3 regions of the Paenibacillus sp. LjRoot56 genome follow, and region 2 is predicted to be linked to each of the others. Evidence: predicted binding sites of a transcription regulator. Region 2 holds the regulator's gene; each other region holds the start of a gene.
The links. Region 2 encodes Rex, which represses fermentation and respiration genes when NADH is low (regulators of the CRP and FNR family bind a similar motif). Its sites were predicted from a motif close to TTGTGAAATATTTCACAA; they were not measured.
Positions count from the first base shown of each region.

Region 1: the regulator Rex is predicted to act here: its motif matches at 2,271-2,288, upstream of adhE (bifunctional acetaldehyde-CoA/alcohol dehydrogenase).
Region 3: the regulator Rex is predicted to act here: its motif matches at 2,593-2,610, upstream of ACSQ8O_RS20940 (nitrate/nitrite transporter).

Region 1 is NZ_CAXURV020000003.1:1,234,366-1,239,053, reverse strand. Features, by position in the region: gene ACSQ8O_RS24575 (Gfo/Idh/MocA family protein) at 1-166, shown strand, start outside; gene ACSQ8O_RS24570 (hypothetical protein) at 404-691, opposite strand; gene ACSQ8O_RS24565 (DoxX family membrane protein) at 843-1,367, shown strand; gene mobA (molybdenum cofactor guanylyltransferase) at 1,483-2,115, shown strand; gene adhE (bifunctional acetaldehyde-CoA/alcohol dehydrogenase) at 2,428-4,688, shown strand, end outside.
Region 2 is NZ_CAXURV020000004.1:799,767-804,454, reverse strand. Features, by position in the region: gene dinG (ATP-dependent DNA helicase DinG) at 1-2,030, shown strand, start outside; gene ACSQ8O_RS29410 (redox-sensing transcriptional repressor Rex) at 2,034-2,654, shown strand; gene ACSQ8O_RS29405 (inorganic phosphate transporter) at 2,708-3,709, opposite strand; gene ACSQ8O_RS29400 (DUF47 domain-containing protein) at 3,769-4,395, opposite strand; gene ACSQ8O_RS29395 (amidohydrolase) at 4,654-4,688, shown strand, end outside.
Region 3 is NZ_CAXURV020000003.1:433,497-438,184, forward strand. Features, by position in the region: gene nirB (nitrite reductase large subunit NirB) at 1-1,077, opposite strand, end outside; gene ACSQ8O_RS20940 (nitrate/nitrite transporter) at 1,336-2,577, opposite strand; gene ACSQ8O_RS20945 (ANTAR domain-containing response regulator) at 3,041-3,691, shown strand; gene ACSQ8O_RS20950 (anthranilate phosphoribosyltransferase) at 3,688-4,688, shown strand, end outside.

The DNA.
Region 1 (4,688 bases), on a different contig from region 2:
TGGCGCCACGTACACCAAATTCGCTAACAATGATATTTCCGATTCCGTTCACAGCCAATTCGGCGAAAAACAAGAGAACGGGACTTTCGATGTCGAGGATTTAGCAATCGGGTTCATTCGATTTGGGTGGAGCCTATCCTTACTCCGGAGCATGGCGTTGATATGATCAAAATACTAGCTGCCATTTACAAGTCGGCGGAAACGGGGCAGGAAGTGAGATTATAATAGAAATCAGAACCAAGAACTATTTAAATGATGGAGTTGTAAGAAGTGCTTCAAAACTTATTTGTCATCTGTTTTCTGCGAAAAAGCCAGCAAACCCTTGCGTTTGCTGGCTTCTTGCACCTCAAAACTTAAATTGTCACTCAACATTTTTATGATCACTTGTCTTAACTTATTTAAGTTATTTTACATTAATAAGATTTCTAACTAGACTTTCGACGATTATATCTCTAGTAGTGTAGTTTTCCTCTTCTAAAATGTGAATGATGTAATCTTCATCCGGTTTAAAAGCTCTGAAAATTACGTGTTCTTTATCTTCAAGAATTACGTCATGGCCACAATCCCTAAGGCATTGTTCATAATCTATCAAGGTAGGCTTTTGATTCTCCTCCAAGAAAATAATGCCCCTTAATAAGGAACTTTTATCATGGTGGATTACTTTAAAATGCACTGTAAATTCTCTTTTCATAAATTGGATCAGCTCCTGTTCTCGCACATGATCAAAGATTAATTAAATTCATTATAAATAAGATAAATGTAGGAAGCTGTGATTATTATCACTTACACGTCACTCTCTTCGATCTACAATAAAATCATAAAGGACGAAGGAGATGGTTCAAATGATGAAATGGTTAAGGGAAAATAACTACGCTGCAATGCTCTTGACGATCATTCGTTTGTATGTCGGTTGGGAATGGATGATAGCAGGATGGCACAAAATCACAGGTGAAAAAGCTTTCGACGCTACAGGATATCTAAAAGGTGCAATTGCTAAACCAGTTCTTGAAAGCGGAACGACAGATATGGTTTATGCGAATTATGTTGCTTTCTTGAAAAATTTTGCTCTACCGCATGTTGGTTGGTTTAACGTTATGGTTCCTTGGGGGGAATTATTGGTTGGTTTGGGTCTACTGTTAGGTGCGTTGACTACTGTAGCAATTTTCTTCGGCTTAATGATGAATTTTATGTATATGTTTGCCGGTACTGTCAGCAGTAATCCATGGTTAATGCTTCTGGGATTTTTCATATTAGCGGCAGGCGCTAATGCAGGTAAATTTGGTGTGGACCATATGATCCTTCCCTACTTACACAGGTGGTTGGATAAGATCTTAGAACTATTCCATTTAAAAGCAAAATTCAGATAAGATGAGGGCCTAATCCAATGATAAATAGTGATAACACCTGCTCTTTCTACTCCGTAATCTGAGAGTAAGAGTGGGTGTTTTTTCATTAACTATACATTAATTTGAAAGGGAAGTGATGGGTATGCTTTCAGGAGTTATTTTGGCTGGTGGAGCAAACCGTCGAATGAACGGAGAACTGAAGGCATTACTCCCGTTTGGCGGAAAGCCTCTTATTGTCCGACAGATAGTGTGTATGAGGGAAATATGCGATGAGTTGATTATTGTTACCAATGATCCCAAGCCCTATCTAAACAAAGTTGATCGTTCCGTTCGTATTATTACGGATTTTTTTGCAGGTCATGGCCCTCTTGGTGGTATGCACGCCGCATTATCTCTAGCTATACATACTTCCGTCTGGGTAGTCGGGTGCGATATGCCCTTTATTTCTAGTAAAGCAGCGCAGTTATTGATGCAAAGAAAGCTGGATGGATTTGAGGCCGTTGTTCCTTTGGTGGCCAGCGAGCTTTACCCATTGCATGGCATTTATGACCGAGCTTGTGCGTCCCACATCGTGCATTTATTAAATCAAGGGGAAACCAAAGTTTCTGCCTTGCTAAACCATGTTTTTTGGAGCGAACTAGGGGATCGTTTCTTACTTGAGAACGGCGTTGATTTGAATTTTGTTTACAATATCACAACGTTTGAGGAATACGAGGCCATGGGCTTTGTAGAACATGGAAAACCAACGGAAGTAACGGATGGTTCATGATTACTATTTGAGATAGTGAGAAGTCTATAACGTCATTGCTTTGCTGTGTGCGCCTAAAGGAGAGACGGAGTATCCGATAGGAGAAGCTATGGAATCGGCGGGAGCAAGGCAGCAATTTTATGAAAATAGAACTGCTGCCTTTTCTATAAATTGGAATGTGAAATTATTCACAAGAAGTTCAAAGAAGAAATCGCTTTAACCTCTCGTTATGTGATTTTTATCATAGTTAGGGTTCCTGATTAAGCTTAATCTAAGAGTAGAACAACAAGGTAACGGCTTCACATGGAATGTAAATAAAGGAGTGAATAAACCATGACAACCAAAGAAGCGAAGATGAATGAACGGATTTCAGCGCAAGAGGAAGTCAACCAACTGGTGGCCAGAGCGAAAGAAGCACAGCAGCAATTTCTAAAGCTGGATCAAGATCAGGTAGACCATGTCATTCAGCAAATGGCATTAGCCGGCATCGATAGGCACATGGTTCTTGCCAAGCTTGCTGTGGAGGAAACCGGTCGTGGTGTGTATGAAGATAAAATCACCAAGAATCTATTTGCTACTGAATATATTTACCACAGCATTAAAAATAACAAGACGGTCGGTGTGATTGAGGAAAATACGTACGAGAACTGCCGAATGGTAGCTGAGCCCGTGGGCATTATCGCGGGTGTTACACCTGTAACCAATCCGACTTCGACGACGATGTTCAAATCATTGATTGCAACAAAAACCCGTAATCCAATCATTTTCGCCTTCCACCCGTCTGCACAACAATCAAGTGCTGCGGCAGCAGCGACATTACTGGATGCGGCAGTTAAGGCCGGCGCTCCAGAGCATTGTATTCAATGGGTGAAGCATCCATCCGTGGAAGCTACGCAGTTGCTGATGAATCATCCCGATGTAGCGCTAGTTCTAGCTACGGGAGGCTCTTCCATGGTGAAGGCAGCCTATAGCACCGGTAAGCCAGCCTTGGGCGTTGGACCTGGTAATGTTCCTTGCTTCATAGAGAAGACAGCGAATTTGCCGCAGGCTGTGAATGACTTGATCCTATCCAAGACCTTTGATAACGGCATGATTTGCGCCTCCGAACAAGCAGTTATTATTGAGGAACCGGTATACACGGAAACAAAAAAAATGATGGTGGACCAGGGCTGTTACTTTTTAAATAAAGAAGAAACAGAAGCGGTCTCCAAACTGGTAATTAACAGTGAGAAATGTGCGGTGAACGCGGTTATCGTAGGTCAATCTGCTGTGAAAATTGCTGAGATGGCTGGTATTCAGGTGCCTGTGAACACGAAAATGCTAGTCGCGGAACTAGCGGGTGTCGGTGAGGCCTACCCATTGTCAGCTGAAAAGCTAAGCCCCGTACTCGCTTGTTACAAAGTGAAGAACGCGGAGCAAGGCATTGACCGGGCTGTGGAAGTGGTGAAATTCGGAGGTATGGGACATTCCTCTGTCATTCACTCACAGAATACAGAAGTCATACAGGCATTCTCCAACAAGCTTCAAACGGGACGTGTGATTGTTAATTCACCTTCCACACATGGCGCTATTGGGGACATTTATAATACGAATTTGCCATCCTTGACACTAGGCTGCGGTTCATACGGACATAATTCCACGACCTCTAACGTGAGCGCGGTGAATCTGATCAATGTGAAGCGGGTTGCTTACCGCACCGTCAATATGCAGTGGTTCAAGATACCGCCGAAGATTTATTTTGAAAAGGGAGCTACTCAGTATTTGGAAAAAATGCCAGACATTACGCGCGTCATGATTGTCACGGATCCGATGATGGTGAAGCTCGGTTATGTAGAGCGTGTAGAATATTACCTCCGTAAGCGGCAGCTTCCCGTCTATATCGAAGTGTTCTCGGATGTGGAGCCTGATCCGTCTGTTGAAACCGTAGAACGCGGCCGGGCACAGATGGCAAGCTTCCAGCCGGATTGCATTATCGCCTTGGGCGGCGGGTCACCGATGGATGCGGCTAAAGCGATGTGGCTGTTCTATGAATACCCAGATACTAGCTTTGATGCCTTAAAGCAAAAATTCATGGATATCCGTAAACGGGTTTACAAATATCCGCGTCTGGGACGCAAAGCGAAATTTGTCGCGATTCCTACGACTTCGGGTACAGGTTCGGAAGTGACGTCTTTCGCTGTAATTACAGATAAAGAAAAAGGCAATACAAAGTACCCGCTTGCTGATTACGAGCTTACACCGGATGTTGCCATCATTGATCCTGATTACGTGTACAGCTTGCCGAAGACAGCGGTAGCAGACACCGGTATGGATGTCCTAACGCACGCCATTGAATCGTATGTGTCTGTGATGGCGAATGATTATTCCGATGGTTTGGCGATGAAAGCAATCCAATTGGTATTCCAAAATTTAGAGAAATCGTATGCCACAGCAGATCCTATTGCCCGTGAGAAAATGCATAATGCCTCAACCATTGCCGGTATGGCCTTTGCGAATGCTTTCCTGGGTATTAATCACAGCTTGGCGCATAAATGGGGCGGCGAGTATCACACCGCACATGGACGTACCAACGCGATTTTGATGCCGCATGTCAT
Region 2 (4,688 bases):
TCGAGGCAGATCAGCATTTGATGATCGAAGCGGGAACAGGGACAGGCAAATCACTGGGATACTTGATTCCTTCGATCTATTACGGTTTGAAATATGAGAAGAAAGTGGTCGTCTCGACACATACGATTAATTTGCAGGAGCAGCTGCGTGAGCGGGATATCCCCTTATTAAAAGAAATTTTTCCTGTTCCTTTCAAAGCAGCTGTCCTCAAAGGAAGAAGTCACTATCTGTGCCTTCGTAAGTTTGAGACGAAGCTCACAACACGGGACTACGAAAATGGCAGAGAAGACCCGATAACAGCCGCGCAAATGGTCGTTTGGATAAGTGAAACCGAACATGGGGATGAGGAAGAATTACACTTTGGCAATAAAGGTGCTCAATTCTGGTACTCGGTTGCGAGTGATACGGACTCCTGTTTAAACCGCATGTGCCCTTGGTATAAGAAGTGCTTCTACCACAGAGCTCGTAATGACGCCAACACGGCTGATGTGATCATCACGAACCATTCCCTCCTCTTTACGGATATGAAGGCTGAGAACCGCCTTCTACCGTCCTACAAGCACCTTGTGATTGATGAGGCGCATCACTTTGAAGAAGTGGCAAGTAAGCACCTCGGGATCGAGCTGCATGCCTCTGCGTTCTACCACTCCTTATTGTGGCTGTATAAGGATAATCGAAGCGGACAGCTTCCAATGCTTCGTTTCCGATTACAGAAATCGGAAGAGGCAGGAGAGCGCGCAGCCGCATGGAGTAACACGATTGATGGATTGTTCCCGAAAATCATTTCGATCAAAGAGGACTGGGAACGTTTAAGTGAAGCCCTGTACGAGTTGGTTTCCTCCAAAAGTGATCCTTCACAATCGGAAACTTCGCAATATGTACTGCGTTTAAAGCCGGAGACTCTGCCTGCGAATTGGCGTGAGTTGTTGATTATGGAGGATAACATTTATCTGAATGCGAATGAACTTTTGCGAACTTTGGATAAATTGTTGAGTGAACTAAAGGAGCAGCAAGATGGACTTGGTGTTCAAGGGTTAGTGACCGATCTGAATGGAACCGTGAAAGAGCTGTATGCGCATCGTGATGCGCTTCATTTCTTTATGAAAATGGCAGATGAAGGGTACGTGTATTGGATTGAAGCTGGCACGTATGCGAAAGCCAAATCGGTTCAGCTGAATTCCGTTCCAACGGATGTTAGTGGGTTACTGCAGCAGCATTTCTTTGAAACGAAAGACAGTATTATCTTGACCTCCGCAACGCTTTCGGTGAATAAATCGTTCCAGTACTCGGCGGAGCAGCTAGGCTTAGCCATTCCAGAAGACGAAGAGTCAGGTAAGCTGAAAACAGTGCAATTACCGTCTCCTTTTAACTATCGTGAGCAGGCTTTGGTCGTCATTCCACGTAATTTCCCAACGATCAAGGGAGCGGGAGATCCCGTTTTCATCGAAGCACTGATCAACTCTCTAAGTGATGTTGCACAGGTGACGAAGGGGCGAATGCTAGTTCTATGCACCTCGAACCGGATGTTGAAGCTTGTTCATGCAGGGATGAAGGAAAAGCTGAACCCACATGGCATCACTGTGCTTGGCCAGGGTGTTGACAGCGGCAATCGCAGTAAGTTGACCCGAATGTTCCAAGACAATAAAATGTGCGTGTTACTGGGCACTAGTTCGTTCTGGGAAGGTGTAGATATTCCAGGAGATGCGTTAAGTTGTCTGGCGATCATTCGACTCCCATTCCAACCGCCGAATCACCCGCTTGTAGAAGCCAAATGTGAGAATATCAAGAAGCGCAATGAGAATCCATTTATGAAATTTTCTGTTCCTCAAGCTGTTATTCGATTTAAACAAGGCTTCGGTCGATTAGTTCGGAGGGCGTCAGACAAAGGGATCGTCATTATCTATGATACACGTGTTATTGAAACGTATTATGGCAAGCACTTCCTCTATTCGTTGCCTGGTCCGAAGATCGAGCACATGACCTGCGAACAAATGCTGCCGAGGATTGAGCAATGGATGGGAGGAGCTTAATTCGTGAAAACACAAAAAATTTCAGAAGCTGTTGTCCGCAGATTACCTATCTATTTACGCTATCTAAACGAGTTGCAAATGAACAATGTTTCCACGGTGTCTTCTCAGGATTTAGGTCAGAAGTTAGATCTGAATCCTGCTCAGATTCGGAAAGACTTAGCTTATTTTGGCGAGTTTGGCAAAAAAGGTATTGGTTATGATATCAATTACTTGATAGAGAAGATTCGCCAGATTCTGAAATTAGATCGACATATTCAAGTTGCCCTCGTTGGGGCAGGAAATTTAGGCAGAGCACTTTGCAATTATAATACGTACTTACGTAATGATATGAAAATTGTAGCTTTATTCGATGCAATGCCTTCTAAGACAGGCGAAGTGATCAATAATTTGGTTGTGCTCCCCATGGATAAAATGAAGTCTGTTATGTCTGAACTTGGTGTGCGGATCGGTATTATTACCGTCCCCGCGGCTGAAGCACAGAATGTAGCAAATGAGTTCGTTGCTTGTGGCATTGAAGCGATCTTGAACTTTGCTCCAGTCATCATCAAGGTGCCGCCAGATGTGCGCGTGCATTATGCGGATTTCACGACAGAGCTTCAAAGCTTAGCTTATTATCTCGATTAGTATGAAAAAGGCACGACCCGCGCAGCTTCAGCGGGTCGTGCCTTTGTTTGTTATTACATGATTAAACGGAATATCGCAAAGTACAGGGTGTAAGCAAGAACCATTGAGATCGGAATGGTAATAACCCAAGTGACTAACATTCGACCAACCGTACCCCATTGTACTTCATGGAATCGCATGACACTGCCTGTCCCGATAATCGCAGAGGAAATAACGTGTGTCGTTGATAATGGTTTACCAATGAAGGTTGAGATTTGAATGACAATCGATGATGTTAAGTCCGAGGCAAAGCCGTTGATCGGTTCAATTTTAACAATTTTACCTGAGACTGTTTTAATGATCCGCCATCCACCAATGGAAGTACCAAGGCCCATCGCGAGGGCTGCAGCAATTTTTACCCAGATCGGTACATTCAAATCATCTTGAACGCCGGCTGCAACGAGACCAAACACGATAATCCCCATTGCCTTCTGCGCATCGTTTCCACCATGGGAATACGAAAGTAATCCGGCAGAGATGATTTGTAACGTACGAAAACCACGATTTAGTTTGGATCTGGATGTGTTACCTGACCAAAGCACGATATTTTTGATCAATACCATAATGAGATAACCTAGAACGAAAGCGATAATGGGCGATAAAATAAGAATGATAATAATTTGTGTGAAACCACTCCAGTTAACGCCATTGAAGCCTGCTCCTGCAATTACAGCACCAGCTAAGGCACCAAGTAACGTGTGGGAGGACGAAGATGGAATAGACAAGTACCAGGTAAGCAAGTTCCAGATGATTGCTGCAAGCAAGGCTGCAATCACGACTTCAACGCCATTTTCGATCTTCGCAGGATTGGCAATACTTCCGCCTACTGTTTTGGCTACTTCCGATGAAACCATAGCCCCAACAAAATTAAGTGAAGCAGCCATGAAAATCGCTACACGCGGGCTTAATGCTCGCGTAGAAATGGAAGTAGCAATCGCATTAGCTGTATCGTGGAATCCGTTGATGAAGTCGAATAGCAGGGCTAGTGCAACGATTATGATCAAATAAGTTAACATGAATTCCTCCTAGCGCTTTCCAATTGGAAAACTTTCTTCGTACACATAGACATCTTGTCTTAAGAGTAACGAAGTACTACGCTGTCTAGAATGTTAGCGACATCTTCGCAAGCATCGGTTGTTTCTTCCAAACGCTCATAAATTTCTTTGAGCTTGAAATCTTCGTAAGGGTCTTTGCGTGTGATGAAAATTTGGCGAATTCCTTCGCGCATCAAACGATCTCCATCATTTTCTAATTTATTTATAGCCACCGTGTGCTCCGGAATTTGCATATATTTTTTCTTAGCTAAAAGCTTGAAAGCATCTAGCATATGTTGACAGGAGTCTACGATAACTCCAGAGAAATCTTTCATGTAGGAATCTGTATGAGAAACACTCAAATAGTCGAAACGAGCAATCGTAGCCTCAATACCATCAGTAACATCATCGACTTTGGAAGCTAGAACCATAATATCTTCCCGATCAATGGGAGTGATAAATACTTTGTTCAAACCTCTGAAAATGTCATGTGTGATGGAGTCTCCTGCATGCTCAAGATCATGAATTGCTTTGACATACTCAATTGGGGGTTTATCACCCATCATAGCTGTACGAAACAATTGAGCTGTTTGCAAAGCGTTCTCTGCAGCACGGATAAGAAGTTGCAAGAAATCGACTTCGTTCTTTCTGGTGAATAACGTTGTCATAGAATCCTCCTAATTTTTACTATATGTACAAGTTTTTGAACGAATTTGTGATTTAAAAATGACCAAATTGTAGAAAAAACTCACAATGTTTAAAGTATCATACTCGTTAGGGCTAAAGCAACGAAAATTCCGTGACAATTTACAATTTCTCAACAACTTAGGAATCGTACACGGCTTCCTTGATTTTACAAGCTTGAAGATGTAAAGTTTATGGAGCAGTTGCTATTTATAGAATGAGCATAGAGAGGGTTTTTTACTATGAAAAAAACATTAATTTCAAATGGTATTTTTAT
Region 3 (4,688 bases), on a different contig from region 2:
AATAACGACTTTCTTATAGACACCAGAGAATTCATCGTGAATTCGAATCGCTTTGGTTCCTTCCGCCTCAACGAATTGACCGCCTGAGAATACATCAACACCGGATACTTTGAGCTTCGTGTACAAAATAGAGCCTTCATACGGGCCTGTTTCTACGCCTGCCAAATGCTTTGCCAGAACGGCACCTTGCTCATAGAGCGGTGCAACTAGACCATAGGCGATGCCTCTGTGCATCGCACATTCACCAACGGCATACACATTCGGAACGCTAGTTTGCAAGTAATCATTCACAATAATGCCTGGATTACACTCAACGCCAGCTTCTTTCGCAAGGGCTACATTAGGACGAATACCTACCGCCATGACGATTAGATCCGCTTCAGCTATCGTGCCATCCTTAAACTTGAGGCCGGTTACCCGTTTGTCTCCCACAATTTCTGCCGATTGTTTCTCCAATAGGAAGTTGATTCCTTGCTCTTCCAAAGCAGCTTGCAGCATTTTGGATGCTGTCCGATCCAGTTGACGCTCCATAATCGTATCGACGATATGAACGACATCGACTTTCATACCGAGATTGAGGAAGCCACGCGCTGCTTCTAAACCCAGCAAACCGCCGCCGATGACGATCGCTTTCTTGTACTTTTTAGCCGACTCAATCATGATTTCACAGTCGCGTATCGTTCTATAGGCCATAACGCCTTCTTTGTCTGCACCTGGCATAGGAATCATGAATGGATTAGAACCCGTTGCCAAAATTAATTTATCATAAGAAACGGTCAAGCCTTTATCGCTCGTGACGGTTTGAGCCAGTGTGTCGATGCCCGTGATGGTTTGATTCGTATATAATGTAATGTTATTGTTCGTATACCATTCATAAGGGTGGATAACGATATCCTCAACCTTTGAATCGCCGGAGAGCACATAGGACAACAAGATTCTATTGTAGTTCGGATGCGGTTCACTACCGAAAATCGTAACCTCATATTTATCGGGTGCCAGTTTTAGTAAATGTTCAACGGCATTAACACCCGCCATTCCATTTCCGACCAGGACTAGCTTCTCTTTTTTGACTGTCATTGTGATCATCCTTCCATCCATTTACTATGGCATTCAAATGAATTTGAGTAGTTGTGAGAAAAAAGGGTCATTTAGGAGCAGGGCCCCCAAATGACAAATTTGGGATATGGAGCTTGAGCAGTTCGATTGTTCGAAAGAACTGCAAAGACGCTAGTCGTAACGTCTTTGCCCATACAGCCTGATGAGCAGGCTGCATGAGCAAAAACCTTACTGGATGTGCCGCTGACCACGTAGAATCAGCGGCGTTCCCTGCTTATGTTAAGCCTGAATCGTATCCATGCTCGAAGACGCTACTTTCACCTTGCCGCCTTCGCCAATCCATGTACGTTTCCATTGCCCTTGAACAACCGCAATAATGACGATACAACTAAGTGCAATTCCACTGAGAATCAGGAAGCCTGGTGTGAAAGAACCCGTGGATAATTTCAGGTTTCCAAGGATTTTAGGCAAGAAGTAACCACCTAATCCCCCTGCTGCTCCAACAATTCCTGTCATCACACCAATTTCCGCTTTGAAACGCTGTGGCACGAGTTGGAATACCGAACCATTTCCCATTCCGAAGGCCATCATAGCAACGAAGAGCATGACTGTCGTCAATGAAAGTGCTGGAAGCGTCGAGATACCTGCCATCATTAAACCAACAACGCCATATAGAACCATTAACATTCGAATTCCGCCAATCTTATCTGCAAGCCATCCACCAACGGGACGGAAGAAGCTGCCGCCGATGACGCATAAAGTTGTAAAGTCTGCAGCACGCACAGGAGAAAGCCCATATTGTGTATTAAAGAAAATCGTAAGATAAGATGCCATTCCTACAAAACCACCGAAAGTTACACTATAGAAAATACAGAACAACCACGAATCTTTCTGTTTCAATACTTTACCGTACTCTGCAATCGTTTTTGGTGCTGGTTTATTGGGACTATCCTTTGCCAAAATACTAAATATGACAAGCGTTATTGCAATTGGAATCATGGCAATTCCGAAAACAACGTGCCAATCTCCATAATGTTGTGCTAAACGATTTGCAAACAAGGTAGCGAAAATCGTCCCGCTATTTCCTGCACCTGCAATCCCCATTGCTAATCCTTGATACTGTGGCGGGTACCAGCTGCTAGCGAGCGGTAGTGCTGCAGCAAAGCTTGCTCCTGCGATACCTAGCATTAGAGCTACAAAATACATATCTCCCATCGTGTTAGCGAACTGCCATCCCCAGAATAATGGAATTAAGGTAAGAGAAAGACCAATCTGTCCTGTTAGTTTAGGACCAATTTTATCCGTTAGTACGCCAAGTACTAGTCGTAGGACCGCCCCCCCTAAAGTTGGTAAAGCAACCAAATTGGCTTTCTGTGCGGCATCCAACCCAAAATCTTTGGCTAGGATGACAGCTAGCGGTCCAAGAAGCACCCAGACCATGAAGCTCATGTCAAAATACAAGAATGAACTGAACAAAGACCCTTTGTGCCCCACTTGCATAAAACTTTTCCGATCTACCATGCAATCCCTCTCCTTTTGTGAGGCTTTTCGCCTTCTTTTTGTCCTATCCATTTTCTTGACTGCACGTTGACAGAAAAGGCCGACAAACATACCCTATCAGTCACGGGATGTTTATCGGCCTCATTGCCACTGCTGCCACTTCCTCGTGAACAGCATGATAGATGTAGTTTTTTCATTACATTGAACATAAAAAGCCTATCCAGTTACGTATTTGTAAGGGGATAGGCGCCGTTGCCTTCGTTAAGTGGCACATCATTGTGCCGATTTCTTAACTTGATTATACGATGCACTTAATTCTATGTCAATAAACTTAACACAAAAAATTATTTCAGAGAATTTGAGTAGCATATCGACAAATTTCAGGTGCATATGCTATAGTATTGCCGTATAATAATACCAAATAAGATCTAAACCTAACATGTACTTGTCATGAGTTAAAGTTATTCAAGATGGAGGTATTCCCATGTTGCAATCATTCATTCTGGTCGACGAGTTCATGACAACTCGCTCAGCTACCTCCTCTGAGCCCTCACATGCTGTTCGAACGGAAGACATGCAAGGAAAAGAATTTTTACCTGATGAAATCATGAAGGATTTGGGGTTCCGCATTTATACTTCATCTAATATGAAAGAAATTTCCTTTATCATCCCTAAGGTCGATGCTGTATTATTATCAGTAGGTCCCGAACAAGTCACAGATTGGCGTATACGCTTGCTTGCACAGCGGAGTCTTCCCATATTCTGGTGGTGTGATACGCAAACTTTTCCTTCTAATGAATGTAAGATGGATGCGGGAATAGATGGCTTGATCGGTCCCACGATGAGCCCACTAGAAATTCATTGTGCGTTGATACTGGGTGTGAACCATTATTTCCAACGAACCGAGTGGCATCAGGAGCGCGAACAACTGCTGTCCAAGCTTGAAGAACGTAAGTGGGTTGATCAGGCGAAGCGAATTTTATGCGAAATCAAAGGCATCTCGGAAGCTGAAGCTTATGATTTCCTCCGTAAACAAGCTATGAATGAACGTAAGCGTATGGTCGACGTCGCAACCTCCATCGTCAAGGTATATCAGATACTACAGGATCAGAACAAAGGGGGCCGCAAACGATGATATCCTTATTAAAAGAAGTAGGCCGCGGTAAACGCGGAGCCAGAGACCTTACCTATGAAGAAGCGGCTCAAGCAGCCGAACTCATCCTAACCGGTGCAGCCACCCAAGCTCAGATCGGCGCTTTTCTTGTAGCTGAGCGAATTAAAATGGAATCACCTGATGAAATCAAAGCCTTTATTCATGCCTTACGACAACGTATCAGCACTTATCCCATGGCAGGAAGTATCGACTGTGCCGGTCCCTATGATGGTCGCACTCGCACATTTATCGCAACATTACCAACTGCATTCGTACTCGCAGCCTGCGGATTGCCAACAACTTTGCATGGCAGCCCTAGCATGCCTCCTAAATGGGGCATCACCTTGTCCGATGTGCTTACAGCAATGGGGGTAAATGCACTTGAAGCATCACGTGAAGCATTAGTTTCTGCTGCGGCGCGAACAGGCTTCTTATTCACACCGACCGAAAGCTGGTGTGAACCGCTTGGCCAGCTGCGCGAAATTCGTAAAGAACTCGGTTTGAGAACCGTGTTCAATACGGCGGAGAAGCTGTTGCGTTTTACAGAAGCTCCCTATATGGCTGTTGGTGTGTTTCACGGCACTGTTTTTGAGAAAATCACGAATTTGCTCATTGAATTAGGTGTTTCTCGCGGTATTGTGGTGCAGGGTATGGAGGGCTCAGAGGACTTAGGTGTCGATAAACGTACAAGAACCTACCTTATCCAAGACGGGGCAAGTGAGTTATTCATTGTAGATCCTGAAATTTATGAGCTGATGGTTGAAGTGCCAGCCCAGGAATGGACGGCTGAATTGCAAGCAGAGACTACACTTTCTGTCCTTCGCGGCGATGCTCCACTCCCCTACTTAAATATGGTACTGCTCAACAGTGCTGTCCGTTTGTGGATTTCCCAGAAAGCTGGCTCCATTGAAGAAGGCATCTATATGGCCCGTCATGCGATTGAGCAAGGTGCAGCACTCCAGAAGTACACAGAATGGAC